Regions from separate parts of the Paenibacillus sp. UMB4589-SE434 genome, predicted to be linked through region 2. Evidence: a T-box and tRNA genes for the amino acid it is inferred to sense, from the RefSeq annotation. Region 2 holds a T-box; the other holds one or more tRNA genes.
What was found. A T-box is a leader RNA that pairs with one kind of tRNA and senses whether it is charged. The one in region 2 lies ahead of QP775_RS13660 (arginine--tRNA ligase), so its partner is inferred to be a tRNA-Arg.

Region 1: it has a tRNA-Arg gene. The T-box ahead of QP775_RS13660 (arginine--tRNA ligase) is inferred to sense a tRNA for this amino acid. The anticodon was not compared.

The regions. Positions count from the first base shown of each region.
Region 1 is NZ_JASOYK010000001.1:2,386,348-2,401,397, reverse strand. It holds gene QP775_RS10115 (DUF4214 domain-containing protein) at 46-2,418, shown strand; gene QP775_RS10110 (glycosyltransferase family 2 protein) at 2,434-3,087, shown strand; gene QP775_RS10105 (DUF1796 family putative cysteine peptidase) at 3,104-3,739, shown strand; gene QP775_RS10100 (glycosyltransferase family 4 protein) at 3,746-4,858, opposite strand; gene QP775_RS10095 (glycosyltransferase family 4 protein) at 5,050-6,084, opposite strand; gene QP775_RS10090 (glycosyltransferase family 2 protein) at 6,088-6,843, opposite strand; gene QP775_RS10085 (glycosyltransferase family 4 protein) at 6,863-7,975, opposite strand; tRNA gene QP775_RS10080 (tRNA-Gly) at 8,261-8,335, shown strand; tRNA gene QP775_RS10075 (tRNA-Arg) at 8,342-8,418, shown strand; tRNA gene QP775_RS10070 (tRNA-Leu) at 8,436-8,517, shown strand; tRNA gene QP775_RS10065 (tRNA-Pro) at 8,528-8,604, shown strand; gene sigY (RNA polymerase sigma factor SigY) at 8,849-9,427, shown strand; gene QP775_RS10055 (DUF5345 family protein) at 9,431-9,778, shown strand; gene QP775_RS10050 (sigmaY antisigma factor component) at 9,771-9,977, shown strand; gene QP775_RS10045 (PLDc N-terminal domain-containing protein) at 10,031-10,237, shown strand; gene QP775_RS10040 (ABC transporter ATP-binding protein) at 10,234-11,157, shown strand; gene QP775_RS10035 (ABC transporter permease subunit) at 11,154-11,948, shown strand; gene QP775_RS10030 (BofC C-terminal domain-containing protein) at 12,051-12,785, shown strand; gene QP775_RS10025 (cation:proton antiporter) at 13,018-14,196, shown strand; gene ruvC (crossover junction endodeoxyribonuclease RuvC) at 14,340-14,843, shown strand; gene ruvA (Holliday junction branch migration protein RuvA) at 14,840-15,050, shown strand, end outside.
Region 2 is NZ_JASOYK010000003.1:248,872-263,921, forward strand. It holds gene QP775_RS13640 (FecCD family ABC transporter permease) at 1-272, shown strand, start outside; gene QP775_RS13645 (ABC transporter ATP-binding protein) at 259-1,041, shown strand; gene QP775_RS13650 (antibiotic biosynthesis monooxygenase) at 1,069-1,422, shown strand; gene QP775_RS13655 (proline--tRNA ligase) at 1,985-3,727, shown strand; gene QP775_RS13660 (arginine--tRNA ligase) at 3,816-5,708, opposite strand; T-box leader at 5,753-5,976, opposite strand; gene QP775_RS13665 (aldo/keto reductase) at 6,135-7,109, shown strand; gene QP775_RS13670 (helix-turn-helix transcriptional regulator) at 7,391-8,377, shown strand; gene QP775_RS13675 (DinB family protein) at 8,428-8,949, shown strand; gene QP775_RS13680 (ABC transporter substrate-binding protein) at 9,543-11,195, shown strand; gene QP775_RS13685 (ABC transporter substrate-binding protein) at 11,307-12,311, shown strand; gene QP775_RS13690 (FecCD family ABC transporter permease) at 12,339-13,346, shown strand; gene QP775_RS13695 (FecCD family ABC transporter permease) at 13,339-14,364, shown strand; gene QP775_RS13700 (coiled-coil domain-containing protein) at 14,760-15,050, shown strand, end outside.

The DNA of each region.
Region 1 (15,050 bases), on a different contig from region 2:
CATTGTAAGAAAGTAACTATTTAATCGGCGGTTATGGAGGGATTGATGTTGAAACTCGTCCAAATGTTACACCAGTTGTTTCAATTGGAAAGGGAGGAATTCGTTGCGGAACTGTATCGGCAGGTACTGGGTAGAGAAGCAGAAATCGCTGCTAGACTTCAGTATGCCGCCATGCTCAGCGCAGGGACGTCGAAGATGGCTATCGTCGTCAGCTTGTTTCGGAGCCGCGAAGCGAGGCAGCTCTATACGAAGCAGCCGGTTCATTCTTTGAATAGAGAACGGACATCGATTTATCACAGCATTTGGGCGCTGCTGGACTTGGATGACAGCTCTTTTATTCGTCAAATGTATAGTGAACTGCTAGATCGCGAGGCAGAAGAAGATGAGATTCTCCATTATGTACAACAACTGCACAAGCATGCTTATAAATACTTAGTTCTTGTCAACGTGATGTCTTCCGCAGAAAGCAGACATATTCTGGAGGAACGGGACCGCTATTTAAGAGAAAAGCTGATTTTTGGCAAATATGAAATCGAGGATCTTAACCTTGGCGATAAGCCAAGGCACCCCGCATCCCCTTCGCTGAATCGTAAAATATCGATTGTAATCCTAACCTGGAATGGTCTTGCATACACACAGCGTTGTCTGGATTCACTTGCTTACCTGGCGGATCACGCCTTGGTGGACGTGGTCGTGTTTGATAACGGCAGCACGGACGGTACTATCGCCTATTTGAAGCAGATTCCTTGGATACATTGGTACGCCAATTCGACTAACGTTGGGTTCCCTGCTGGCAATAACATGGCGGTATCGATGTGCGATCCGGCAAGTGATATTGTGCTGCTTAATAATGATATCGTCATTCAGCAGCAGGATTGGCTGGAGAAGCTGCAAGAAACAGCCTATACAGATGACGCCATAGGTATAGTCGGCTGCAGATTGTGCGGTGAAGCGGGAGATCTTCAGCATGCGGGTACCTTTATATATGCGGAAACATGCTGGGGACAGCAGATAGCGGGTTTAGAAAAGGATATCGGTCAATATGAGCGGGTCAGAGACGTTCAGGGCATCGTATTTGCTTCCGCCTACTTAAAACGCGACATGATTAGAAAGATTGGCCTATTGGACACTGACTATTTTGCATACTTTGAGGATACGGATTATTGCTTGAGAGCATGGTCTTATCAATATAGGGTCGTGTACGATGGGCGAGTTACGCTTACCCATTCGCAAAATACATCCACCAAGGTCAATAAGGTTGACTTTTCACAGCTATTTGAGGGGTCGCGGATGATGTTTCGTGAAAAGTGGAGTTCCTTTCTGGATGCACAGTATAGTCATGCCCTGAATTGGCACTCCATTGCCAATGTGGCTTCCGGCTATGCTAATTCTTCACGTAATCTGATGATTGCGTTGGATGAACAGCATGTGAAGATGCATTATCGGTACGTTTATGGTCCAGGAACTCCTAATCAGGCAATGGAGCCCGTCAGTGGCAGTGATTATCGTATTAACTTGTTTGGCATGCGGCATAGAGACGCAAATGCGCCAGAAGTAGTCTACGGCCAAGGGGATGTCTTCTTTAAAAATACGGGACGATATAAAATCGGTTATACGATGCTGGAAGTTGACGGACTGCCTCAAGATTGGGTGGAACAGTGTAATCGTATGAACGAAGTCTGGGTCCCTTCGACGTTTAACCTCATGACATTTCGCGAGAGTGGTGTGCATGTTCCCATCCATGTAATGCCACTTGGCGTTAATCCCGACTATTTTAATCCCCATATCCATGCTTCGCGATTCTCCGACCGCTATACGTTCTTGTCTGTGTTTGAATGGGGGGAACGAAAGGCTCCGCTGGAACTGCTGCAAGCCTATGTAAATGAATTCAGGTATGATGAAGTATTGCTCGTGTGCAAGGTTATTAATTCCGATACAGCCATTAATGTGCATGCTGAGCTGCGGAAGCTGGATCTGTCTCATTGCGTATGCAAGATTATGTTCATCTACAACCAGGAGCTCCCCGATTATCAGCTTGGTTCCTTATACCGTTCAGCGGATTGTTTTGTACTTCCGACAAGAGGCGAGGGCTGGGGGATGCCGATTCTGGAAGCGATGGCTTGCGGAATTCCTACCATAGCCACCAATTGGAGTGCCCAGTCAGACTTTCTTAACGAGGATACAGGATATCCCATTCGGGTAAAGCGATTAGTCCCAGCAGTGGCCAAATGCCCGTACTACTTAAATTTCAGGTGGGCTGAGCCTGATTTTGAACATATGGCTTCGCTAATGAGGTACGTGTACACGAATCGTCAAAGTGTCCGCCAGCGCAGCGAAGAATCGGCAGCGCACATTTTATCCACTTACTCATGGGAACAATCTGCCCGCAAAATGATTTCAAGACTAAATCAAATATAAAGGGGGTTATTTAAAATGCAGTATACAGTGGGCATTCCGTATGTAAACCGTATAGACCTACTGCAGCGCGCCATACAAAGCATTCCTTTATATTGGGGGAACACCGTTGTGCTGGATAATTCACCTGAGCGGGCACTACAGCACCACTCCTGGCTCTCTGACCTGGTAACCGTATATACACCGCCTGTTCCGCTTACATTTACGCAATCGATGAATTGGTTTCAGCGATTGGCTGCGGAAAAAGGGGCGGATGCAGTCTTCTATATGCACAATGACGCAGAAGCTTATCCAGGTACCCCTGAAACATTTTTGCAAGCACTTGATGAACTGGAAGCAAGCGGAAAGAAGTGGGGGCTTGCCTTAACTAATTTCGATGCATTAGCTGCCTATAATATGAAAGCAGTGCGTGCCGTAGGCAGCTGGGATACAGTGTTCAGCAGTTATTTTGCAGACATTGATTACCACCGGCGACTTCGGTTGGCAGGATATGAGGAAGTATTTACTGGACTGCCCGTAGAGCACCACGGCAGCTCGACCCGCAAGTCCGATTCAAAAGTTAACTTTATCGTGGATACAACGTGGCCGCTATATGAACGATATTACGAATTGAAGTGGGGCGGTAAAATGGCACAGGAGACGTATCTTACGCCATTTAACCAGCACTTATAGAGAGGGGGGGTGAACCATGGATCTGGCTCAGCTTAAGGGACAATATGATGCGGTTTACAGCTTGGGATCGAACTGTTATCCGGCACAGCGGCTCGAACGTTATGGCTTACGGCCATATAGTGGGGTTATCGATTGGATGTATTCCAATTCGATTCCGGGATTAACCAAGCTGCTGCGAAGCGGGTTTGCCAACTTTATGCACCCTGACAATATGGTTGTAGACGGCACAGAGTTTAACAACTATAACTATTCGGTAAAAGACTGCTTTTATGAAGTGCAATCGGTACATGACTTTCTAGTTAGCGAACAGTTGGAAGGAATCACGCACAAATATCCCGAGTTTCATGCAACATTACAACGCAGAATAGCCCGGTTTTTGCAGAAAACCGAGCAAAGTAGAATGATTTTGTTTTTTCGCTTGAATGCCAGCTTTGAAGAAGCTGTTCAACTGGAGGCGGCACTGGCTGCACGTGTAGCCAATCAGTTTCGATTACTGGTGGTGAATCCAGTCAGCAGAAAAGAAGTGTTTGATTGTGGCTGGCCGCTCGCCAATACATGTGGACTTGAGCTTCCAGCCGAGTGGGATGAACACAGCGACCTGCTGTGGAATGCCGTATTTGCTGGGATCACTTATCATCCACCAGCAGAGTGAGACCGTCTAGTTCAGTTTATAACCGGACAGTGTTTGAAGCGCATGAATCATATCTTGGGCAGCAGCCTTGGGCGTAAAGTGGGTGGTGGCTGCTTGTTGCGCGGCTAGGCCTTTAAGAGAAGCGGATTGGTAATCGTTCAAGACTTGCCGCATTAATACTCTTAATTGCTCGACTGAGGCTTCTGCCCATAACTGATTGCTTTTATAACCGTAATAGTAAGGTTGAGGCTTAACTGGTACCAACTGAAACGGAATTAGATAGCTGTTGTGTTCGTTCAGGAAATCCATGTGGCCGCCCCAGCCCGTAGTAATAATCGGCAAACCTCTGACTGCTGCTTCAAGCATGGGATATCCTACACCTTCTCCGCGGCTGGGGTGTACAAATACGTGACAGTTGCGGTATAAGGCATCCATCTCCATTTCACTGCGGGTATGCAGGTCTACATAGATGGGAGCAGGCTCATGGGACAAGCGCTCTGTGTGCTTCATGTTCTGAAGCACATTGTAGATATCGTGATTACCGGCTGTTTTGATCACTAAAGAGACAGGCTCAGCGGCACTAAATTCTTGCATAAATGCTTTGAGCAGCAGGTCATATCCTTTGCGTTCAATCCAAGAGCAAACGGCGAGAAAACGGAATGGTGGCAGTTGGTGCAAGTAGGAGGGCACATCTTCAGCGCGGAATGAATGAAGCGGATAATGAAGGCATGGCCGAATGTGGAACATAGGAACACGTACGCCGGACGTACGGAATACTTCCATGTTATTGGAGCTTGGTAGAAAGAGGGCATTCATCTGATTGGATGCGGATACCCATTCATCTGGAAGCCTGGACGTTTCCCAATACGTAAAGCCGATCGTTGCTTGAAGTTTGCGTTTCCACATATCCGGAATGTAGTGGTATAAATATATTTTTTTGCCGGGAGCTTTACGTTTGGCAGCTAAATGCTTCAAGATCTGCTGTTGTTCTGGGGGCAGGACGACTTCCGGCATGTTGGATGAAAATGCTTCAACTTTCACATTTACGCCGCTTTCATGCAAGGCAAGCACGTACTGCCTGGATGCTTTGGCATAGCCGGTTGAATCAAACATGTTGCCTTGCCATATAATTTGAATCATGACTCGTAATTCCTCCTTTACCCTTAATTGGGAGTGTAATGACTTCGATTGTGTACGTATAAGAAATAGAGGAGGATGTAGACGTACTTTACTGGACATGCCTATAAGCAAGAGGTCAGGTAAGAGTATACGAAATACAAAACCCGCCCCTTGCTAGTCGTGAGTCGCCTGTATGTTTTTCAGTCCTACTATCAGATCGTCTGCGGCGTAAGGCTATTGAACACGGTCGTCAAATTGTGCATCACACGGGGCCAGTTGTATAATTGGGCTGTTTCCACAGCCTTAGCAGCAATGTACGCTCCGAATTCCGGATCCTGCAAGATACGGATAATTCCGTTCATTACACCTGTAGCATCACCTTTGTCGACCAAGACGCAATTCCAGCCATTTTTGCAAAATTCCTCGTTTCCCTCTGCTTTTGTAGTCACTACAGGGGCTCCGCATGCCATTGCTTCTACAATCGGCAGACCGAAGCCTTCGTGATAGGATGTCTGTACAAACACACCACAGTTGGCATACAGATTAGAGACGCTCTCATCCGTGGGACGAGCAAAATGTAGGTTGGAGATGCCTTTTATCCGTGGTGGCTCGATGCCAAAAGTAACTAGCGACGCTTGTGGTACGTATTTGCATACCCCTTGTATGGCGCGAACCGTAACCTCGAACCCTTTTAAATGCTGGCTTTTGCGGGAGCAGGCCAGTATGCGGTATGGATCATAGTCGTGGGTGCGATTAGGCTTGAACATATCGAGATCAACCGCGATAGAAATGTTGGTGGCATGTTGTCGAAAACGATGCAGCAGCTCATTGGTGGTCCAGTCTGCAATAGTAAGCATGCGGACAGGCAGGCGATAGGTCTGTCTGACTCGTTCCTGCATATCGGGCAGATTTGGATAATAGCTTTCTTCAATATCCTGTACCAAATATAAAGGGACCCCTTGACCGCCTTGATTTGGATCGCAGCTGTTCCAGACGACCGGCAGGGTCCTCCACCATGTAGCAATCTTGATGGCATGCATGGATTTTAATTCTTTAAACATAAGCGTATAGCTCGCGAAGCTTCTAATTTTGATGTGAAGTGGAAACCATGTAGGCTGCCCGTCGAGAGCAAATAAGTGCACCTTAACACCGGATTGATGCAGTCGATTGACCTGTTCGATCACATTTTTAATGCCGCCGGATAATCCAACCTTCTCCAATACGTATACAACTTCTAAAGTTGACATGTCTTATAGACGCTCTCCCTTCCAAGTTGCCCAAAACAGCCTTCTGGCTTCCAGTTCCTTATGGCGCCAATAACGGTTTTTGTTAGCTCTAGTTGTGCCGCGCGTATAGCCTTCCAGATGTACAGCCGAGGCTGTTCCACAATACACGACTCGCCAACCTTGTTTCCTAGCTCTGTAGCAGTAGTCTACATCCTCATAGGCGATAAAATATAAATCAGATAGCAGGCCAATCGTGTGGATCACGTCTCTACGTATAAGCATTAAGGCGCCTGTAACCGCATTGACGTCTTCGATAGCTAATGCAGGTGGATAATCGGCAGGCTGATGACGATAACGGTGATCAAAGTAACCTCTAGTAGAAGGAAACACCCCTGCATGCTGAATGGTTTGATTCGGATAAAGCAAACGGGCACCGACAATGCCGATATCGGGAGAAGAATTCATCGTATGCAGCATTTGGCTCAGCCAGCCCATCTGCTCAAAGATAATGTCATTGTTCGCGAGTACTACATAATGGCCGAGTGAAGCCGCAATGCCTTCATTCACCGTTTTGCTGAACCCGCCGTTACTTGTTCGTGTGATGAGCCTAAGTTGCTCTGATGCTGCCCACGCGGACAAAGCTTGTTGAACGGGGGGAGGACTCCCATCATCAACAACGATAATTTCGTTAGGCAAATCGTTGATGGTTGCACGGAAACTATTGACGCATTGCTGAACCAAATCGACCTGATGAATAGTAGGTATAATTAAGCTGATCACTCTATTTCTCCCTCCATTCTTAGAGGTTGTGCAGTTGCTGAAGCCTGCTAATCATCTGAGTCGCACTCTGCTCCCAAGTATACTGTTCAGTTAAGATGCGTCTTCCTAGCTCAGCCTTTGCAGCGGCTTCTTCCGGATGAGTGTATACATGCCGCATGAGCAGACGCAGATGGTTCCTGTCAGGTATAGCCCAATACAGCCGAGGATAAGCAGGATTAGATGCCACAAATCCTTGTACTTGGATCAGATAGCCGTTGCTATCGTTCATAAAATCCAAATGAGCAGACCAATTAGTCGTGATGACGGGCAAGCCTGATGCCATGGCTTCCATCACGGTTAAGCTCCAGCCTTCTCCTCTTGTTGGCAGGACATAACAATCAGCAGTATTGTATAACGCAGCCAATTGCTCTTCGGACCAACTTCCAGTCGTTGATAATAAAATGACAGAAGGACGTGGTTTATCGCTTACTTGCACGGATATCCGGTCAATATAATGCTGTTGTTGTAAGATTTCCTGCTCGCTGGAGGCTCTCGTTTTCAAAATTAGGCATACATCTTCTGATTCATCGAATTCTTCGAAAAAGGCAGATACTAACGTCTCGATGCCTTTGCGCTCATCAAAAGAGCAGACAGCAAGGAACGCATATTGTCTTCTCCCTGGGATCGGAATCGTGCTTGGTCGCGGCTGGAACAGGACGGAATCGACACCATAGGGCATGGTGTGAATTTTGTGCAGCGGGATGCCGCTCTGGGCGAAGGAAGTTCTATTAAAGGTGGAAGGCACCCATATTTCATCCATCATGTTGCATCTTCTTGCCCAGTTGAAGGGAAGTCGATTGCACTCAAACATGGTCATCCCAATTGTATATTGCACACTCGACTTCACAAAATGGTAAGCGGGATAGTGGAACAGCATGGGATGTCTTGGTGGCAGCGGTGTGTGTGTCAAGGTTCCCAATATGGCTTCTACATTGGGATCAAGCGGTACTCTTACTTGCTCAGCGTGAATTGGCGTAAAACGAACGTGTACCCCTTTCTTCGCCAGCTCAAGTACAAGTTGTCGGTTAGCCTTTGCGTAGCCAGTAGGTTCATAAAGGGTACCGACATTGTGGATGTATAACGATTCGCTCACAAGGCACACCTCCTTTTACATGGCCAAATTCGTGATTATAAGGGGAAAGGCATTTCACATTACAAAGTCAATTATTAAAAGATATGATGACGAAGCGAAATAGGTAACGGCTTATGCCATTTATCACGACGATTCATTGAGGTCAAGAAAAAAATACCACTAAAAAAATCAGAAAAAAAGTTTGCATTTTAATATTTAGTCTGATATATTAGATCATGTCCTCGCGAAACGGGACACGGCGAAAGAAAGAGTATATTGCCGTATGAACGAGAAAATTAAAGATATGCGGACATAGCTCAGTGGTAGAGTATCGCCTTGCCAAGGCGAGGGTCGCGGGTTCGAATCCCGTTGTCCGCTCCATTATATGCGCCCTTAGCTCAGCTGGATAGAGTGTTTGACTACGAATCAAAAGGTCGGGAGTTCGAATCTCTCAGGGCGCGCCATCTTTACAACTTGATATGCCGGTGTGGCGGAATGGCAGACGCGCGCGACTCAAAATCGTGAGGGAAACCGTGGAGGTTCGAGTCCTCTCACCGGCACCATAATGTAGTTCGGGACGTAGCTCAGCTTGGTAGAGCACTTGGTTTGGGACCAAGGGGTCGCATGTTCAAATCGTGTCGTCCCGACCATTAATATGAAGAACCGTCGGTTATGTGCCGACGGTTTTTGTTTTTTTATTATACTTCCGATTGATGATTGACTGGGATAACATTCAGATATACATACTTATTAGATAGCTTCCGCAAATCTTACTTCAAGCAATTTCCTCTCTACATAACATCATTCCAATTTAATAGATGGTTTTATCTGATATTAGCTCACAAATGATTTCCTAAACATTATAAAATATATTTTTTGCATTGCTTTGAACGAATGGACAGTCTTCATCGTACTACTTGGGACTGCAGTCGATACAACTTAAATACAAAGGGTGTGAGAGCGATTACCGAACAGCATACTATTGACCTTGCTCGAGCAGGGGACACGGCTGCACTCGCCCTCCTGTTACAACAGAATTACACCTTTGTTCGGAACTATGTGTTGAAGTTGACGATGAATCCGGCTTTAACAGATGATATCGTGCAGGATACGATGCTTAAGAGCATGGAGAAGCTGCATTTGTACAACGGTTCCTCCAAATTCTCGTCCTGGTTGATTACAATAGCTACTCGAATCTATGTTGATCTGATAAGAAGACAAAAAGTCGAGAAGCGTTGGCAGGAGCAGGCCATACGCTCAATGCGTTTTCAGATGGAGGCCCATAATGAAGAGTGGACAGATCTGCTAGATTCCTTAGGAAAACTTCCACCGGAGCAGCGGGCTGCGATCTTATTAAAGCATTATTATGGCTATACCTATCCGGAAATAGCAGAGATGCTTGGCTTGAGCGAAGGAACTGCCAAATCCCGTGTCTTTTATGGTATTGAGCACATTCGAAAGGAGCTGAAATAAGACATGGATCCTAAAAAGTTGCCAGAGACAGAAGAGGAATGGACAGCTCTGCTCAAGGGAGAGCTTGCCAAAGTTGATGTCCTCAGTGAAGAGGAGCCGATCCCCGATCAGAAGTATCTGATTGCTATGCTTACGGAACATAAACAAAGGCAAAAGCAAGCACTTTGGCGTGAATTAAGTGTGTTGTGGTTGGTTGCTGTTGTCGTGTTGCTAGGTGGATTGGCTTTGGCAGTGACCGATATATCCGTATATGTCTTGCTGCAGTTCGTGTTATTGATCGGCGTCCTGGGCGGATTGCTCACACGAGAATATAAAATCAAGCGACGGAGAAGAGGGACGTCTCATGAATAATGGGAGTGATATTCCGTTGTGGGTATTGTGTGTGCTCGTCCCTATGTTGATCACACAAGGCACCTGTTTGTTTCTGCATGCACGCAAGCATGGCTATTATCCGTGGTTATGGGCGCTGTGGGGATTTATCAGTATCCCTTTGCCCACTATCTTATACATTCTCTTCGTCGTTAGACCATGGAGAAAAGCAGCTAAATAGGTGAGTGGAATGAAGGGAAGTATTTCACTGCTGAATAAGAGGGGGACATCGTTATGAATATGTCATGGTCCGATATACCGTGGAATATCATTATGCCGCTGCTTGTCATACAACTTATATTAATGGTTGTGGCTTTAGTATCGCTAGATAAGACAGAGTCGACTAACGGACCTAAAGGACTTTGGTTGGCCATTATTATATTGTTAAACATGCCTGGATGCATTGCTTATTTCTTAATAGGCAGAAAGGAGCAAAGATGAGCGAGTTCGTCATATCCGAATTAAGCAAAGAATACGGCAGTCATAAAGCAGTCGACGCCGTTAATTTTAAGATACCGAGCGGCAGTTGTACAGCTCTTCTCGGTCCGAATGGAGCAGGGAAGACAACAACGCTTCATATGCTGACAGGCGTAACCAAACCAAGCTCAGGATCGGTTACTATGATTGATAAGACGGGTAAGAAACATCAAGGGGATCTAAGACGCTGGATTGGATTTATGCCGCAGTCACCAAGCTTTCACTATTGGATGAATGGCAGTGAATGGCTGCAAATGATGGCGCAATTAACAGGCAGCAGCAAGCGTCAAGCCCGTATTGCTGCGGATGAGTGGCTAGAAATAGTAGGACTGGCGGACGCGGGGCAGCGGAGCATCGGTGGATATTCGGGCGGAATGAAGCAGAGGCTCGGTCTTGCCCAAGCCATGATTGCGCAGCCAGAACTGCTTGTGCTTGATGAACCAGTATCTGCGCTCGATCCCATTGGCAGGCGTGAGGTTATGGCACTGCTTCAATCGCTGAAACGTCGTACAACTATTTTGTTCTCCACTCACGTGCTGCATGATGCTGAAGATTTGTGTGATGAGCTTATTATTTTGAAACGAGGAAGTATATTGATGCAGGGTCAATGGGATACACTGCGCAAACAATCAACTGATCCTCTGTTTTCGATTGAGGTCGAGCAGCAGCCAGCTGCACTTGCCTGGCTGCACAAATTGGGGGAACTCCCTTTTGTTAAAGCAGCAGAGATCCGCTCCACACGAGCCGAATTAACTGTACAGGGTTATGATGAAGCAAGGGATTATTTGTTGCGGCAGATTCACGAACAACAAATTCCGCTCGTTAGCTTTGAAGCAGGCGTAAACACATTAGAGCAGTTGTTTATGAAGGCGGTGGGATCATGAGAACGTGGTTCGTTCTTTACCAGAAAGAATGTAAGGAAATGCTGCGTAATTATAAATGGATTTGGGTGCCGTTAGTATTTGCTGCTCTGGGTATTGCTCAGCCAGTCACCATGAAATTTATGCCTGACATTTTGTCGATGGCTGGGAGCCTGCCGGAGGGCTCGATAATAAAGATTCCACTCCCTGTGCCAGGCGAGGTGCTTGGTCAAACACTAAGTCAATTCAATACCGTTGGTTTATTGGTACTTGTACTCGCCTTGATGGGAGCGGTATCAGGCGAATTAAAGTCTGGAACGGCTGCTGCGCTGTTGATTAAGCCGGTATCCCATGTCAGCTACATGATGGCGAAGTGGGCGGGAGCCGTCTCTTTGACTATTCCCTCAGTCTTGATTGGTTATTTATGTTCCTGGTATTACACGGAGCAGTTGATTGGGCATATCGATATATTATCCGGCGTGACAGCAGCTTGCCTTGCATTAGGATGGTTCATATGGATATCAAGTCTTACGGTAGCGATGAGCTCACTGCTTAATCATGCAGGTGGTTCAGCTTTTGCTGCGCTGGCCGCCGCTATGATGACAAGTATTCTATCGGGTCTGCTTCCAGCGTCTAGTGGATGGATGCCTTCCAAGTTGCTGCAAGGAGCCCAACTGGTATTGATGGATATGGATTTGCCATTTGATTGGCCGATTGCAGCACTAAGCACGCTCATTATAATACTGGTACTGATGGCGATTGCCGTCATGCGCAACGCTCGACGCAGCACATGGCTGCCTGCTTCGCATGAGTAATCAGCTCGGCACAAACATGAATAGATGAATTGAATTTAATAAGTATAGAGTTCCCCTTCGTTTGGCCACACTATAAAAAAAGTGGAAATGAAGGGGATTGTTATGACTGGGGAGCATCGTTCCAATACATGGTTCTCTTTTCGCATGAATCAGCTCAAAAAGCTTCTAAAACGCTGGAAGCGGCCGCTTTGGTCGTTAGCTACATTGCTATTATTTATCGGGGCACTCGTCATTGGAGTAAGACTTATGGATGCTACACGAGAGAAGACTGACGCAAGCGAGACGCAGATGAATGCAGTTGCAGAAACATTTGCCCCGCTGCACGAGGCGAACGCCATCCATAAGGACGCGTTGACGGAACAAGTGATGAAGCGGTTATCTGACCGAAATACACATTACATCGTTGTGCATCGTATGCAGTATATTTGCGGTCAGACAGACGATATTCTCGGTTCCAGGCCTTCTTCTGAGATTGTGCGTTCTTTACTTGACCATCCGGATTGGATAGCTTCCTTCGATGAGCATAACCGTGTTGTACTGGAGCAGAAAATTGATGATCTGTCGGAGACATGCAAGCGGAATGCGTTTATTGGTGTAGACCGTGACGGAAAATTAACCTTATACGAGGGCACACCTGAAAAGGAGAAAGTGATTCGAACGTTTTTCCAATTGGATGTGGAATCAGTAGAGAGTGCATTACCGCCTCAAGTGATCAAACAGCTTAAGGATGGGATTAGAATTACAGATATAGATGAATATAATAGTGTGCTTTCCACATTTAGTGATTATGCGGTAGAAGATACCAAGAAAGTGATGAAACCGACTACATTGCCTTAACGTAATAATAGATGAGGGAAACCCAAACAGGACGCCGTAACCGACGTCCTTCTTTTTTTGCCTATATACGGTGCTGCTTCCATGCTTCGCAGTACTGTTGTATGATCTTCGCCAGATCTCAAGTATAGGTATGCACACAGCATACTGTAATAGGCTTGCCCATGTTGAAGAATCCGATAAAAGATAAAGTCGGTTTACGGTTATACTAAGGTTTGCTGAAAGGGGAATGTGTATGGAACTTATGCTAATGTTACTTATTATCTTGGTGGCTACGAAGCTGGCCGGAGACTTGTCTGTGCGACTTGGACAACCAAGTGTTTTAGGCAAGTTGGTCGTAGGAATTTTGATCGGTCCAGCAGTGTTAGGTTGGGTCAATGAAGGTCATCTGATCTCCGAGATGGCCGAAGTTGGGGTCATTTTACTGATGTTTATCGCAGGCTTGGAAACAGATATGGAACAGTTAAAGAAAAATTGGAAATCTGCGTTTGCAGTTGCTATAGGTGGTATTATTCTTCCTTTCATAGGGGGGTATGCCGGAGGTGCGGCCTTCGGACTGGATAGCACACAAGCTATGTTTGTTGGGCTGCTGTTATGTGCGACGTCAGTCAGTATTTCTGTCCAGACGTTGAAGGATATGAACCAGCTCAGCTCGCGTGAAGGTACGACTATATTAGGAGCAGCAGTGGTTGATGACGTATTAGTTGTCATTTTGCTGGCCTTTATGTTGAGCTTTCTAGGCGGCAGTGCCGATGTCTCTATTGGTTTGGTAATCGGGAAAAAGGTACTGTTCTTCGCAGGCGCGATTGTGCTGGGATGGTTTGTCGTGCCGCGTGTGATGAAGTGGCTCGCTCCACTCCAAGTGTCGGAAGCTGTTATTAGTGCGGCACTTATTATTTGCTTCTTCTTCTCTTACGGTGCAGAATGGCTTGGTGTAGCTGGGATTATTGGAGCATTTGCAGCCGGAATTGCGATCTCCCAAACCAAATTTAAGCACGAGGTTGAGCACAAGATTGAGCCGATTGCGTATGCGATATTTGTCCCGATTTTCTTTGTGAGCGTAGGATTAAAAGTTTCATTCGAAGGTCTGGGCGAACATATTTGGTTTGTAGTTGTGTTTACACTGATTGCGATTGTAACGAAATTAATCGGATGTGGATTCGGTGCACGATTAACTGGCTTCAATCGCAAAAGTGCGATCGGTATCGGTGCTGGTATGGTATCTCGTGGTGAAGTAGCACTCATTATTGCTACCACCGGACTTGCGGGCAATTTGTTTGACGTGCAGTACTTTACCCCGATTGTCATCGTGGTTATATTAACTACATTGGTAACACCACCGATGCTCAAAGTGGCATTTAAAGGGATTCATCCCGCAAAAACAAAAGATGAAGTGCTTGATATGGAAGGCTAATAGTGAATTTTTAAGTTCGTTTCGAGTGCGAAATTGAATCAATTGGATCATCTCAAGTCTCATTCTCTTCCTGCCGATCTATGTTATAATAAGAGAACACATATGTTCGCTTGTGACATGGTTCGGTAAGGGAGAGATTTTTTTTGCGCATTTTGGGGATTGACCCGGGAATTGCTATAGTTGGGTTCGGATTTGTTGATAAGCAGGGCAGTAGAATTACTCCTGTGCAGTTCGGATCGATTCAGACCGAATCAACTACCGCACCCGAGGTGAGGCTGCTGCAAGTGTTCGAGGCGACGGAGCAGTTGTTGGATCAATTCAAGCCTGACGCTATGGCAGTGGAGAAGTTGTTTTTCAATCGCAACGTTACGACGGCTTTCTCGGTAGGTCAGGCACGGGGCGTTACGATACTGGCTGCGGCCAAGCGTGGTATTCCGATTGCGGAGTATACGCCCATGCAAGTGAAACAAGCAATTGTTGGTTACGGCAAGGCAGAGAAGAAGCAGGTGCAAGAGATGGTAAAGCTATTTTTGAAGCTGAAGACGGTTCCTAAGCCTGACGATGTGGCGGATGCGCTGGCCATCGCGATTTGCCATGCGCACTCGAGCGGATTACAAGACCAATTGAACGGGGTATTGCGACGATGATAGATTTTTTGAGAGGGCAAGTAGCCCATTTAGAGACAGAGTATGTGATCATTGATGTGAATGGAATCGGCTACCGTGTGTATTGTCCTAATCCATATGTATTTGCCAAGTCAGTTGAGCCCGTTACGGTGTATACGCATCATCATGTTCGTGAAGACGCTATATTGCTTTACGGATTCAGCAGTCGTCAGGAGCAGAAGCTGTTCA
Region 2 (15,050 bases):
TAGCAGGTATTGCGGTAAGCGTGTCTGGTCTTATCGGATTTGTTGGCCTAGTTGTACCGCATATGGTGCGGCTCATCGTAGGCAACAACTACAGTTACTTGCTGCCGGTGTCGGCTCTAGGCGGAGCGGCATTGGTCGTGTTTGCAGATACGGCGGCGCGAAGCTGGTTTGATCCGCTCGAACTGCCGGTTGGTATTTTGCTGGCTGTTGTCGGCGCACCGTTCTTCTTATATTTATTGAGACGGGGAGGCGGCATCCTTGGGCGTACTTAATGTCAATCAGCTTGGTTATAGGCTGTCTGAGAAATTTGGACTTCACGAGGTCTCGCTGCAGGCAGAACAAGGTGAAAGGATAAGCATTATCGGACCAAACGGTTCCGGCAAGTCCACCTTGCTTAAGATTATGGCTCGGCTTATGACTCCCCATCAGGGAAGCGTCATGTTGAATGGGAGAGATATTGCAAAGATGAAGGGGCGGGACGCTGCAAGAATGTTGTCCATGCTTACCCAAATCCAGCCCGATTTATCGGAAATGACGGTACGTGATCTTGTACAGTATGGCAGACATCCTTACAGGAGTCTGCTGGCAGGCTCCTCGGAGGCTGATCAGACCATCGTTGAATGGGCGATACATGAGACACGGCTTGCACAGTTGGCAGATCGCCAGTTGGACTCCTTGTCAGGCGGAGAGCGGCAGCGCGCTTGGATTGCAATGGCGCTTGCCCAGAAACCGAAAGTGCTGCTCCTTGACGAGCCGACGACTTATTTGGATATTGCGCATCAGTTGGAGGTACTCGAGCTGATGAATCGCTTAAATGAGCAGCTCAACATGACGATTATCATGGTGCTGCACGACATGAATCAAGCGGCCCAATATAGTGATCGCATGATTGTGATGCAGGACGGCCGCATCGTTCAGAGCGGCACGCCGAATGAAGTGATGACGGCCGAGATGTTTGAGCAAGTATTTCGTATACGAGTTCGTATTCATCAAGAACAAACACGTCCTTATATATTTCCAATAGCCGTCTCGTCTGTATAATCTCATCTTGTGAAGGAGGAACCCAACATGATCGCCGTTACTAACCGACTCCGTACCCGTAAGGGTGAAGGGAATCATCTGAAGCAGCGCTTTGCGAAGCCCAAGCGTGTTCATCACATGCCAGGCTTTGTTAGTCTGGAGCTTATGACGAGCACTCAATCCGAAGAGTACGACGAATATGTCGTGCGTACCGTCTGGCAGGATCGGGAATCCTTTGAAGGTTGGGTCAATAGCCAACAGTTCAAGGAAGGTCATGCCCGCCGTGAGAAAGCGGATGACAGCATTATTGAATTCAAAGTCACGATCTATGATATCGTGCATCACCATCTTCCGGCAGAGTCCGAAGAATCTGTCGCAGCTGCGACAGGAGAGCAGTCATAGAAGAAGCCCCCGCTTCTTATGACATATATGTTTACCCAACCCCACTCTTTGAATGGATCAGCAATCGTCTCCCCGGGCGATTGTCTGGTCCATTCATTTTTTGTTTATCTTGTGTCTAACTTGCTGTTGTTTAAGCGCTCAGGCTAATAACATGTTAACTTTATTTCTTGCTTGATAAGTACAGGTCATTAATGATACACTGGCTTTTAATTTTATAATTAACAGCGATGATCAAGGACATAAGCGCATGTTTGGCTGGCCCAGAGAGGGAACCCATAGGTTGGGAGGTTCCTGCAGATGATGTGCGACTTCCTACTTTGTAGCTGCGACGAGGAAAGGGATAGGGCATTATGCCATAGGCGTGATGCGCTTTTTATCCAGTAAGCAAACGAGTACTCATCGCCGGAACGTTTCCGTTATAACGTCGAGAGCCGGAGTATTTGGGTACGCCGGTGAAAATAGGGTGGTACCACGAGCACATTCGTCCCTGACGAATGTGTTTTTTTGTTTTCATCTGAATACAGCGATACGCTTCACATTTGACATAAAGGAGAGATTTCGAATGAGACAAAGCCAATTGCTATCGCCAACTCTGCGTGAAGCACCAGCCGATGCGGAGGCGGTAAGCCATCAGTTATTGCTGCGAGCCGGGTATATCCGGCAGACGGCGGCAGGGGTGTACTCTTATTTGCCGTTAGGACGGCGTATGCTTCGTAAATTGGAGCACATTGTGCGAGAAGAAATGGACATAGCGGGGGCTCAAGAGGTGCTACTGCCTGCTATCCAGCCAGCTGAATTATGGCAGCGATCTGGAAGATATGCTCTTTACGGTCCTGAGCTGATACGTTTCCATGATCGGCATGAACGAGAGTTTGCGTTAGGTCCTACGCATGAAGAAGTGATCACGACGTTAGTTGGGGGCGAGGTGAATTCCTATCGCAGGCTTCCTTTGACGATGTACCAAATTCAGACCAAGTTCCGGGATGAACGGCGCCCTCGCTTCGGGCTGCTGCGAGGACGTGAATTTTTGATGAAAGATGCTTATTCCTTTGATACGGACTGGGAAGGGCTTGATCGCTCTTACTGGAATATGTACGAGGCTTATCATCAGATATTCACCCGTATGGGGTTGCAGTTCCGTGCAGTAGAAGCAGATCCGGGCTCTATTGGCGGAGAGGGAGGGACACATGAATTTATGGCGTTGGCAGCCATCGGGGAGGATACGATTGTTTCCTGTTCTTCGTGTGCATATGCCGCTAATTTAGAGAAGGCGCAATCGATTGCTGCACACAGTTCAAGGAATGAGAACAAATGTGAGATGACAGCAGATGGGGAGTCAATCACACCATATCCAGTAATGACTAAGCTGCACACCCCTAATATTCGTACGATCGGACAGCTTAAACAGGCGTTGGGTAAAGCTTCGCAACAAATGATAAAGACGCTGATTTATGTGGCAGATGGACAGGCGGTTGCGGTTGTTGTTCGAGGCGATCACGAAGTCAATGAGATTAAAGTGAAGAATACTCTTGGTGTAGCAGAGCTCCAACTTGCCGATGCAGAGACAACGTCCCGTGTTACGGGAGCACCTGTAGGATTTGCAGGACCTAGAGGGTTGTCTATTCCAATACTTGTGGATGAAGCTGTGGCGGGGGTCAAGGACGCGCTCATGGGAGCCAATGAAGTGGATTATCATTATGATCACGTAGTGCCTGGACGTGATTTCACTTTAGAGAGAATAGGGGATTACCGGAATGCAGTCGAAGGCGACTGTTGTCCTCGATGTGAGAGTGAACTTCAGTTTAGCAAAGGGATCGAGGTAGGACATATTTTTAAATTGGGTACAAAGTACAGCGAGACGTTAGCAGCGACTTTTCTGGATACAGCAGGAAAAGAACAGAACATGGTCATGGGCTGTTACGGCATTGGGATCTCCCGCTTGTTGTCAGCTGCCATTGAACAGCATCATGATGAGCACGGGATTATTTGGCCGCTAGCGATTGCTCCTTATCAGGTCCACCTTGTTCCAGTGTCCGTTAAAGATGCAGAGCAGACCAAAGTAGCAGAGCATTTGTATGAATGGTTGCGCCGGCATCACGTTGAGGTGCTGCTTGATGACCGGGATGAGCGGCTTGGCGTAAAACTGAAAGACGCCGACTTAATGGGCATACCGCTGCGTATAGTGATAGGCAAGGATGCAGCAAACGGCTTAGTCGAGCTGAAAGAGCGCTCTAGCGGCGAAAAGCAGATCATGACGGTTGAAAAGGCTTGCTTGCATATCCAAGCGGTATTGGAACAGGTGTAATGCGAGTGTTGTGAAGGGCCAATGTGCTGATTACATGGTAGCGGGCTATTCGATCCGTTGTCGAAATAGCCCGCCATACCTGGCCGGCTTACATGCGTTCCGGTGTCGGCAAGCCTAACACTTGGAGCGCGTCACAAAGTGTTTCCTTGAATTTGGCTGTTAGCCATACACGGAAGACTTGACTCTCGCGGCTTGCTTTCAGAATAGGGCACACCGCATAGAAGTTGTTAAACAGCGTTGCAAGCTCAAACGCATATGTGCAGATCGTGTTCGGTGCTAGCTCTTTGCAAGCGGACTGTAATGTATCTGGCCATTTGGCAATATGACGCAGCAGCGCGTATTCTGCTTTTTCGAGATGGGAGATATCTTTCGGTGCAGTTGGCTCGATACGATGCTCCTGTGCTGCACGCTGCAGTAAAGTCGTCGCACGTGCATGTGCATACATGACGTATACGCCCGTGTTGCCTGTAATTTCTGTTGCTTGCTGAAGATCCAGTACAACTTCAGTCTGGAGATTAAAGCGCAGCAGGTAATATCGAATGGCTGCGGCCGCAATATCACGGCTGCTCATACCAGTCTGATCTGAGCGCTTGTCTGTGATCACCTTCTCCATTAAATCGAGCAGTTGGGCACTCTTAATTCCAATGCCCTGACGACCAGACATGGCATAAGAGGATCTGCCATCAGAAGTATCAATGCCCAGCTCGCTTGCGGCATTTGGGCTTAGCGACACCACACCGTAGCTCACGTGATGCAGCTTCTCAGCCTGGGCCGTGAAGCCGAGCGTTTGCAGCGCTTGCTTGACCATTGCTTGAGGGTATTGTTGTCGATAATCGATTACATTAATGACTACATCTGCATGTCCGTATGAACGTGTAGTTCCTCCGGCACGAGTCGTCCATAAGGAATTTGTAAACGGTGAATAAGTGAAATCTTGGTTCAGAAGTCCGAACTTCCATAGATGATAAGCGATATCCTTGGCCGTATACGTTAGGATGCCGTTCGAACGAACGAGTACTTTGTCCTGATGATGCTCGGAATCGGCTGTCGTATCATCATAAGCTGACGCGCCGTCTCCCTGTGGTTCATGTTCAGACTGTCGCAGCACCCAGCATTCGGCAAGCTTGCCTTTATCGATCTGATAAAATGAGTCTGTCTGCTGGAGCAATTCAAAGGCTGAGTCCCAGAAGCCCTCTCTGACGATATTGCTCTCCCAGACAAGCAAGTCATAGTGGATGCCAAAGCTGCCCATTTCCTCGATATGCTCACGTACGATCCGTTCAGCTACAAGCATGCCAGTCCATGCAAGATTGTTGTTACCCTCTTCAAGGGCATGCAGTACATGAGAGCGCTGCTGCTGAAGTTCCATGTCCTGCTCGTATTGTTTGTTCACATGAGCATACAAGTCCCAACAGAAATCGCCAAAACGATCATGCTGATGCTTAATCGGTGTATGCAGCATGCCAACTACCGTATCAGCAAGTTGGTTGCCGAGATCATCAATGTAGTTATGGACTTCTACCGTGCAGCCTGTTCTTTGAAGCATCCGGACAAGCGTGTCTCCGATACAGGCATTACGAAGATGCCCGATGTGCGAAGATTTGTTAGGATTAATCGATGTATGTTCGATTACGATTTTGGTTTTATGAGCATGGAAAACGGGCATATCCTGCTGAGCCCACACTGTCCAATTGATAAATAAATTAATAAAACCAGGAGGCAGAACCTCTATTTTATTTACTAGCCCTGCGAACATCCCGTCCTCTTCCAGTCTTGTTTTGATCTGTTCAGCAATATGAAGTGGAGATTTGCGCAGCGAGCGGGCTAATTGGAGGGCGATATTGGTGCTGTAATCACCGTGCTCCATACGTGATGGCTGCTCGATTGTGATTGGATTGAATGTCGCAATGGGACTACCGGATTCTTCTAAAATTGCAGCTGCAGCATGCTCTAAATGGGTTAACAGCGTTTGACTTAACATGCGATTTCCTCCTTAATAACATAATAAAAGCCCCCGTCTCTAATAAAAGAGACGAAGGCTATTGCATTCGCGGTACCACTCTTGTTGCCAAGCCGCAGCTTGACCCCTCTGACAGGATAACGGTCTTGGCCGGACGCGCGTACTTGCTAAGCTTTCTTTCAGCGCATCTTCTCACGGGTCCGTTTCATTCTTGGCAATGTACCGGCTCCCACCAACCCGGCTCGCTTGGACTACCACCATGAACTACTCTCCCGATCATTGAACATTCGGATGTAATTTTATACTATTATACCCCTTGAATTTCAGAAATCAACTTCGACGTTTCAAGAATTACACTTCTTATACAGTATTCTGATAAAATACAGACTGTAACTTCCTCAATTTAACATCAAGTCATAGATCCTATTTCAGCAGGAGGAACTAACCATGAATTATAAAAGGCTTGGCAGCAGCGGGATGAAGGTATCGATATTAGGGCTTGGCACGAATTCTTTTGGCAAACGAGCGGATGAAACGGAATCCGCCCGTATTTTGCATCACGCCATTGACAGCGGCATTACATTTATCGATACGGCGAACATCTACGCACATACGGAATCGGAGCAGATCATTGGCAATGCCCTTGCTGGCAGACGGCAACAGGTAGTACTGGCGACAAAAGCAGGATTGGTCAAGGGACAAGGTCCTAATGATCGCGGTTCCTCCAGATATCATCTGATGTTGGAGTTGGAACAGAGCTTGAGCAGGTTGAAAACGGATTACGTTGATCTGTATCAGATCCATACTTTTGACCCAGAGACACCGCTTGAAGAGACGCTGCGGACTCTCGATGATATGGTTCGCTCGGGAAAGGTAAGGTACATCGGCGCTTCTAACTATGCGGCATGGGAACTGATGAAAGCGATTGGTATTAGTGGAAAATGCGGTTTGAATCGTTTTGTGTCGACACAGACAAGTTATTCCTTAGCCGATCGGACACCGGAGCAGGAGTTGGTGGCGTGTTGTCTGGATCAAGGAGTCGGTATTATTCCTTATTTCCCGCTTGCAGGTGGAATTCTAACGGGAAAATATACATCATCTGAAGTAGTTCCCGCTGGATCTCGTGCGGAGAAGGATGATCATATCAAACGGTTCATTAACGATTCGACTCTTCCGTTGGTGGAACGTGTTCGTTCTATTGCGTCGGACTTGGGGTGCTCACCGAGTGAGCTGTCATTGGCGTGGCTGATGCATCAGCAGGCCGTGTCTACGGTTATTGTAGGAGCAACCAAAGCTGAGCAGTTGGAAGCGAATCGCCGCAGCGTGGAGCTGAACTTAGATAGTGGCACCCTGCAGGCGTTGGACGAAATAAGTGAAAAGTTCAAGCATGGCAAGCCATTGGCCGTATACCGTTTACCCTGATTAATGGTAGGAGAGGGAGATGGAGGAGAGGTATATCCATAAGAATGAGGCTGATTTGTGCAAGTGTTAGAACTTTCAGAGTATCCTCATGTCGGCAATCTCTCAAGATCGCATAATAAAAAGCATACACTAAATGACACAAATAGTGTCAAAGAGGTATCTGCGATGGGTGATGATGATTGCCTCTAAGATGAAGTAAAGTATCTGATTGCTTTTCAGATGAAATAAGGTATCACAGCCAACTTGACCAGTTAATCATCGAGTGAAGGGATGCGGCATATATGTCAAAAGTAGATAACATGCTATCTATCCTATGGCTGTTAAAGACAAGGCGGCGGATGACGGCGAAGCAGCTCGCGGAGCAGCTCGAGATCCATATTCGCACAGTGTATCGATATATTGACGCTTTGTGCGCCAGCGGAGTACCGATTGTATCGGATTCGGGTCATCATGGTGGATACAGTCTGTTAGCTCACTTTCAGGACGTTCCGCTTATGTTTGACAATGAAGAGCAAAAAACGCTCATCCATGCAGCAAAGTTTGCGATTGAAGCAGGGTATCCGCATGAAGACGTATTACAAGGGGCAATCTCGAAACTGAGGCTGTACAGCAACGAAGAGCAGATCAGCGCGATGAACCGATATTCGGGTGGTTTGGACGTCATCCATCCCCCTGTTGATGAATCCATTAGAGGGACTCTTCAGGAGTTAGAGCTTGCGGGCGTGGATCTTGTTGCTGTATCCATTGAATATATGAAAGGTTATGGGACTGTGATTGAGACACGTCTCTTTAATCTGTATGGCCTCGTGTATTGGAAGAGCAAGTGGTATGCAGTGGGCCACTGCCACCTGCGGGAGGAGATCCGCAGCTTTCGAGTGGATCGGATCAAGATGATCCATCGCACGGAGATTCAGTATGAGAAACCAAAAGATTTCTCTGCGAAACAATTCTTTATGCAGTCGCTCCTTCCGAATTTAGACAATAAAGAACAGCTCGTAACTTTGGTTATTGAAGGCAGGGAGCAGGCGCTTGACGACCTGTGTGCGCATTGGTTATTGGGACATGCGTTGGTCGCTCGCTCGGATACTGCTGCTCGTTTCTGCCTTGATGAGCGCACGCTGGAGACTTTGCCTTACTTGTTGTTATCATATGGAGGCACAATTCGTGTTACTGAACCTGAATTTGTTATTGACCAACTAATTCAAGTGACGACACGTATGCTTCATTATTACGAAAGTCTGCGCATGACTGACCGTAATTGTCAGTAAAGCGAAGGTATGATAAAAGGGCTAGATCCAATTATGGGAGTGTGGTATTGATGGGGAATAACGCCAGAAAGCTGTATAGTTATCATGTATGGGCCAATGAAAAGCTAATAAAGCATTTGAAAGCTCTACCAGATACGACTACATGGACTCAGCAGGTGCAAAGTGTGTTTCCGAGCATTCGGGAGACGCTCTTGCATATCTACAGTGTAGACAACGTATGGCTGTTAACGGTCAGCAATGACACTATCAATATTGACGAGATGATAACCGAGGTTGGCCGTATTCGAACAGAATCGGAAACTTGGAACATAGAGCAATTAGAAGCACAATTTCACACATTAGCTGGGCGTTACGTTGACTTTATGGAGCAGCAGGGCGATCTTGATGAAGCCAAGCAAATCTCGCATCCTCATTATGGGACTTTGGACACCAGCTACTCGGACTTGATTCAGCATGTCGTTAATCATGGCACATATCATCGTGGAAACGTTACAGCGATGCTGCGGCAGTTAGGGCAGGCAGGTACTGCTACTGACTATATACATTATTTGTATGACTTGACGCATCAGTAGTATAGTAATTCGAGGTGAATTCTGGTGGGAACGGGAACACTGTTTTGCCGAGGTTCAATTAGAGGGCTGTTGAAGTCCTCACCGAACGATTGCAATGCAATGCTGTAATTGTCTATTACGGGGCCATAGGTGTCCGTTCACCTTGGCAAAATGTTAATAGGAGCCCGCAGGTTCTTCCTAGAACGCTGCAATGTAGGCAGGCGTCGCCAATCAGGCTACCGCCTGCTTTACTATGCGCACAAATGATATCTTAATGCATGTTAAGCAGCTTCAAATAGGTATTAATAAGCTGTGCTGACTTACTGAACTGCCTACTGTTGGCAGGATGCGCTGTGCTCAACTGCCTGTAGTTGGGTGTGAATTATAACAACAACTGCATTGTGGACTCGTCATCCGCGCAATATCGATAACCATTGACATCTTCCCACACTTAATCAAAAGCGATGAGGCGATTTCCAGCGAAATTTTTGGTATACTCATATAAATGATAACAATTATCAATTACGAATGTGATGATGGGGCTAAATGATAACGTCATCTCATTGGACTGTAAACAGGCAAACGTCAATTAATCATAAGTGTGGTGGACCTTCATGGATAGTAAAGCGGCAATAACAGAGAACCTATCGTTCCCAGCAGAGGATGTGGATGCATGGATTATTCGACTTAGAGATGTAAATATAATTCATCGCAATTGTGAGGTCCGGTGGACGCAGCAGTTTACCTTTACTCATATTTTAATCATCGTGCTATCGGGGGCTGGAAAAGTAACGATTGGTGAGCAGGAGCATACAGCAAAGAGTGGCTCCGTATTTGCCTGTCCGCCTGGACAGACCTTCGGCGCTTATGTAGCAGCTTCAGATACGATTGAGCTTGTGGCGATCGCCTATGAAGTGCTGGAAGACGGCGGGATGCCTAGAGAGCCTAAATGTGTTGCCCCTCCGCACGACTTATTCCCGAATGAAGGGGAGCTAATGCTGAACGCATCAGTCTCGTGGACGATGTACGGCACCGAACTGTTGAGATGGTTCCAAAAGGGCGATGGACTTGAGCGGTTCCGTGCGCACGCGATGTTTCAGGAGATGTTATATCACATGATGAAACATCTGCGAAATTCCCCTAAGGATAGTCTGACGGCACTGGAAGCAACTAAGCTGTACATGGACAACCATTATGATCAGAGTCTATCGATGGATCAGCTCGCCCGTATGGCGGATATTAGCGCCAAATACTATGCGGAGCTGTTTAAGAAAATGTATGGCATGAGCGCGCTGGATTATTTGACTTCCGTACGAATGAAACGGGCCAAGCAGCTGCTTACAAGAGCCGAAATGAAACTCAAAGACCTGGCAGCTCAGGTGGGTTATCAGGACGAGTTTTATTTCAGTCGCAAGTTTAAGCAGCAGGTTGGTGTAGCTCCAACAGTTTATATGAAGAACAGGCAGCGCAAGATAGCGGTATTCGGAGGTATTAACCTGCTTGGGTATCTCGCTCCACTTCATTTTATTCCCTACGCGGCACCCCTTCACCCGAAATGGGGAGCTTATTACTATGATACGTATCGTAATGATATCCCTGTACATCTTAGTGCTTATCGGTACAACGAATACTGGGATGACAACGTTGAGACACTGCGACAGGCGAAACCGGAAGCGATTCTTTGTTATGACAACTTGGAGGCAGAACATAGTGAGAAGCTGCGGGAAATTGCGCCGTTGCTACTAGTTCCGCATCAGTTGAATTGGCGGGATCAACTCATGACAATCGCTGGGCACCTGCAGTTGGAGGAAGAAGCCAGGCGTTGGCTGCATCAGTATGATCACCAAGCCAGCAACGCCGCAGCTATTCTGAAGCAGCGTATTGCGGATGCTACTTGTCTCATCGTGCGTATTTTTAAACATGAATTTCATATTTACAGCAATGAGGCGATGACAGAGGTGTTCTATGGTGATCTTGGTATTCAGTCAAGGTGTCCGTTGCAATCGCCGGAGCTAAATGAACCGACAAGTATCGCTCAACTTCAAGAACTCGATCCAGATTACATTTTAGTACTCGTATGCCAGGAGAATGAGTCGTTAGCACGTTGGAAGGATATTCAAAGCTCGCCAGAGTGGAGCAAGATCAGGGCGGTGAAGTCGAATCGTACTTATCGGATCACTTCTGAGCCATGGCGAGAGAGCTCTCCGTGGTCGCATGAAAGCATCATACAACATACTTTAGAGCTGTTTAATGAAAAATGTCCATGACAATTCCGTGATTCGTCCATGTTTCAGATGAGTCAGCTCGTATATAATTCTCATTGATAATGATAATAGTTATCAATTGGATGCAACAAATAGAGAGGGGATATTCAAGCAATGAAGACAAAGAAAGCTATGGGCTGGGCGCTGTTATTGGCTCTTGTGCTCGTGATCTCGGCATGTGGTTCCAAAACAGATACTGCAGCAACTACGGGAACAGATACAAAGGGGGCTGCCGAGCAAACGACTACAGAACAGCCTAAAGCAGATGCAGCCAAAGAAACCGTTACAATTAAGTATTTAGATAAAGAATATACAGTTCCTTCTAAAGTGGAGCGTGTCGTAATCGCAGGCAGCATGGAATCGATGGAAGATGCTGTTGTACTAGGCGTTGAACCTGTTGGCGGTATTACGGTGGGAGGAAAGTTCCCAGAATTGTTCCAATCTGTTACAGCTAAGACAGAATCTTCAGGGGAAAAGATGCAGCCTAACTTTGAAGCCATTTTGAAGATGAAACCGGACGTTATTCTTGGTTCCACAAAAGCTAAGCCAGAAGTAGGCGAGAAGTTAAACAAAATCGCTACTTATATTCCGGTCTCCCATATTGCAACGGACTGGGAAGCGAACCTGAACTTGCTGGCTGAGTTGACAGGCAAGCAAACGAAAGCAAGCGAAGAACTGGAGAAGTACAAAAAGAGTATCGAAGAGTCGAAGGCTAAAATCGGCGATAGCTTAAAAGACAAGAAAGTAGTAAGCCTCCGTATTCGTGCGGGCAGCATCATGATCTATCCACAAGGCGTATTCTTTAACCCGATATTGTACTCTGATCTTGGATTGACGCCACCAGCAGAAGTATTGGCTGCTAAAGCTCAAGAAAAGGTTTCCTTGGAGAAATTGAGTGAAATAAATCCGGATGTATTATTTGTTCAATTTGCTGAATCTGAGAGCAAAGACAATCCAAACGCTCTGAAAGATCTAGAGAGCAATCCAATCTGGAAGAGCATGAACGCTGTGAAGAACAACAAAGTATACGTAAACGTGGTAGATCCGCTTGCTCAAGGTGGAACTGCGTTAAGCAAGATTAAGTTTATTGAAGCGGCAGCAGAAAAACTGCACAACTAATTAATAGCAAAGCGAGTAGATAACATCATGCGTAGTTCAAAATCGATAACGGCCATCATATTAATAGCGGCTCCGTTTGCTATCGTACTGACCATTTTATTGTCCGTACTGTATGGTGCCAAAAATATCGACGCCAGCACGGTGTGGGAAGCCATTGTCAGATTTGACCCTGATAATGTCAACCACCAAATCGTCATGCACTCTCGCTTGCCACGTGTGATTGGAGCGCTCCTTATTGGGGCGTTCCTTGCCATATCTGGGGCTTTGATGCAGGGGATGACTCGCAACTACTTGGCATCACCTTCGATTCTCGGGATTAGCGACGGCTCGGCATTTGTCATCACCTTGATGATGATTATGCTGCCTGGAGCTTCCTCGATGGAGATGATTATCGGCTCGTTGATTGGCTCCGCGCTTAGTGTAGGCATTATATTTGGGCTGGCGTCCATCATACCGGGAGGTACGTCCCCTGTTCGAATGGCCATTCTTGGCACCATTATCGGGACGTTTCTCAGTAGCGTATCTGCAGCAATTGCAACTTATTTTCAAATATCACAAAATATTAGCTTTTGGTATAACGCACGTTTGAACGAGATGAACCCTGATATGATCAAATTTGCAATCCCATTTGCAATTGTGGGTATTGTGCTCGCAGTTATTATAGCTAACTCCATTACCGTGTTGTCCCTCGGGAGTGAGGTGGCGACCAGTCTGGGGCAGAAGACAGCACTTATTAAGGCGGTTACGATGCTTAGTGTGATCATTCTGACGGGGATAGCGGTGGCGCTTGCCGGTAAGATAGGGTTTGTCGGACTTATTATCCCGCATATTACCCGGTTCTTAATTGGTGTTGATTATAAGTGGATCATTCCTTGCGCAGGGGTCATTGGTGCTGTGTTCTTGGGACTGTCCGATGTGTTGAGCAGGTTCTTAAACTATCCGTTTGAGATGCCAGTCGGTGTGGTGACGGCAATTATTGGTGTTCCATTCTTCCTTTATCTGATTCGGAAAAAGGGAGGGCGTGATTATGCCTAACTTATTAACACGCCGCAGATTCTGGTTTGTGATGGGAACAGGGTTTGCCCTTACGCTGATGATGATATACGTCAGTCTGACGAATGGTGAATTCGACATGACCGTTACAGATGTGGTAAACACGCTGCTGCGTCATAATCCTGTTCCGGAACATGATCTGGTCATCTTCGAATTTCGACTGCCTCGTATCGTTATTGCTGCGTTGGTGGGCATCGGGCTTGCCATAGCAGGGACGGTTATCCAAGGGATTTCACGTAATGGCCTGGCAGATCCGGGTTTGCTTGGCATCAATGCAGGCGCAGGGGCTGCCATTGTCATGTTTATGCTCTTTTTCGGGGGTACGCTGAAAGAAGCAGGCTTTGCTTCCGTGATGGCGATGCCACTGTTCGGATGGGTAGGAGGTGTGCTTTCTGCACTTATCATCTATGCACTGTCATGGCGGCATGGCCAACTGGACCCACAGCGCTTGCTGCTTGTAGGTATTGCGGTAGGATCAGCATTTGGTGCCTTAACCTTGTTTGTGTCGTTAAAGATGAATCCAAATGATTTCGAAATGGCGACAGTGTGGCTGACGGGCAGTATATGGAATGCAAACTGGATGTACATATTAACAGTTCTTCCGTGGTTGATTTTGCTGATTCCTGTCATTATGGTGAAGTCGAGAGAACTTGATATGTTCATGTTAGGTGACGCGCCATCTAAGAGCCTCGGGGTTCGTCTTGAACGGGATCGATTCTTGCTGCTCTTGTGCAGTGTAGGGCTTGTTAGTGCTTGCGTGGCTGTATCGGGCAGTATTGGTTTTGTAGGCTTAATTGCCCCTCATATTGCCAAACGTCTAGTTGGCGTTGAGCATGCTCGGGTAATACCTGTGGCTGGAGTCATTGGCATGCTGCTTGTAGTTGGTTCCGACTTTATCGGGAAGATCGTGTTTGCTCCAGCGGAGCTGCCTGTAGGAATTGTTATTTCTATTGTGGGTGTCCCTTATTTTGTATATTTACTGCTGCGGAGCAAAAAGTAACATTGTTACCAGCCGTAGAAGTATCTCCTTTAATTTAATCACACGTTTATGAAGAGGTTGGAGACTTTCTCCGACCTCTTTTGATGTGCTTAGACATTAGACATTTAATAATAAGCCTGACAGGTTTCATTTATTATGTGTTTCCTTTGGCCCAACATACAGAATTAAAATAACAATTGAAGGAAGTAGTTGCATGGATGTTATATTCGGTTTATATATAAAATATACACAGCAGGAAAAGAAACTAGTTTCGACAAATATCGTATATATTCCATATCAGCAGTCATTTTCCACATGAATCATTGCTTTATGTTTTGTCTAATCCTATATATCCGTGATGAGAGGGGGACAAGCTTATAAATATCTATAAGCGTACGAAGGCTATTTTATTATTAATGCTGATGTTTACGGGCCTAGCCTTTGCATTCGGACCAGTCCCTCAAGCGGAAGCTGGCTTTTGGGATTGGGTGACCGGTGTAACTGAGATTCCTTCAGAGGTAGAGCAACTTAGATCTAAGTATGACCAGATGGAACAATCGATTATAAAGAGCGAACAACACTATAGAGAAGCAACGGAGCAGCTAGCCTCTGATAATGAGAAGCTGCGCGGACAAAATGAACAGTTGATGCAGCGTATACTGCAGCTTGAGACGAAGGATCTGGAGCAGAGGCAGCAGGTTCGCCGC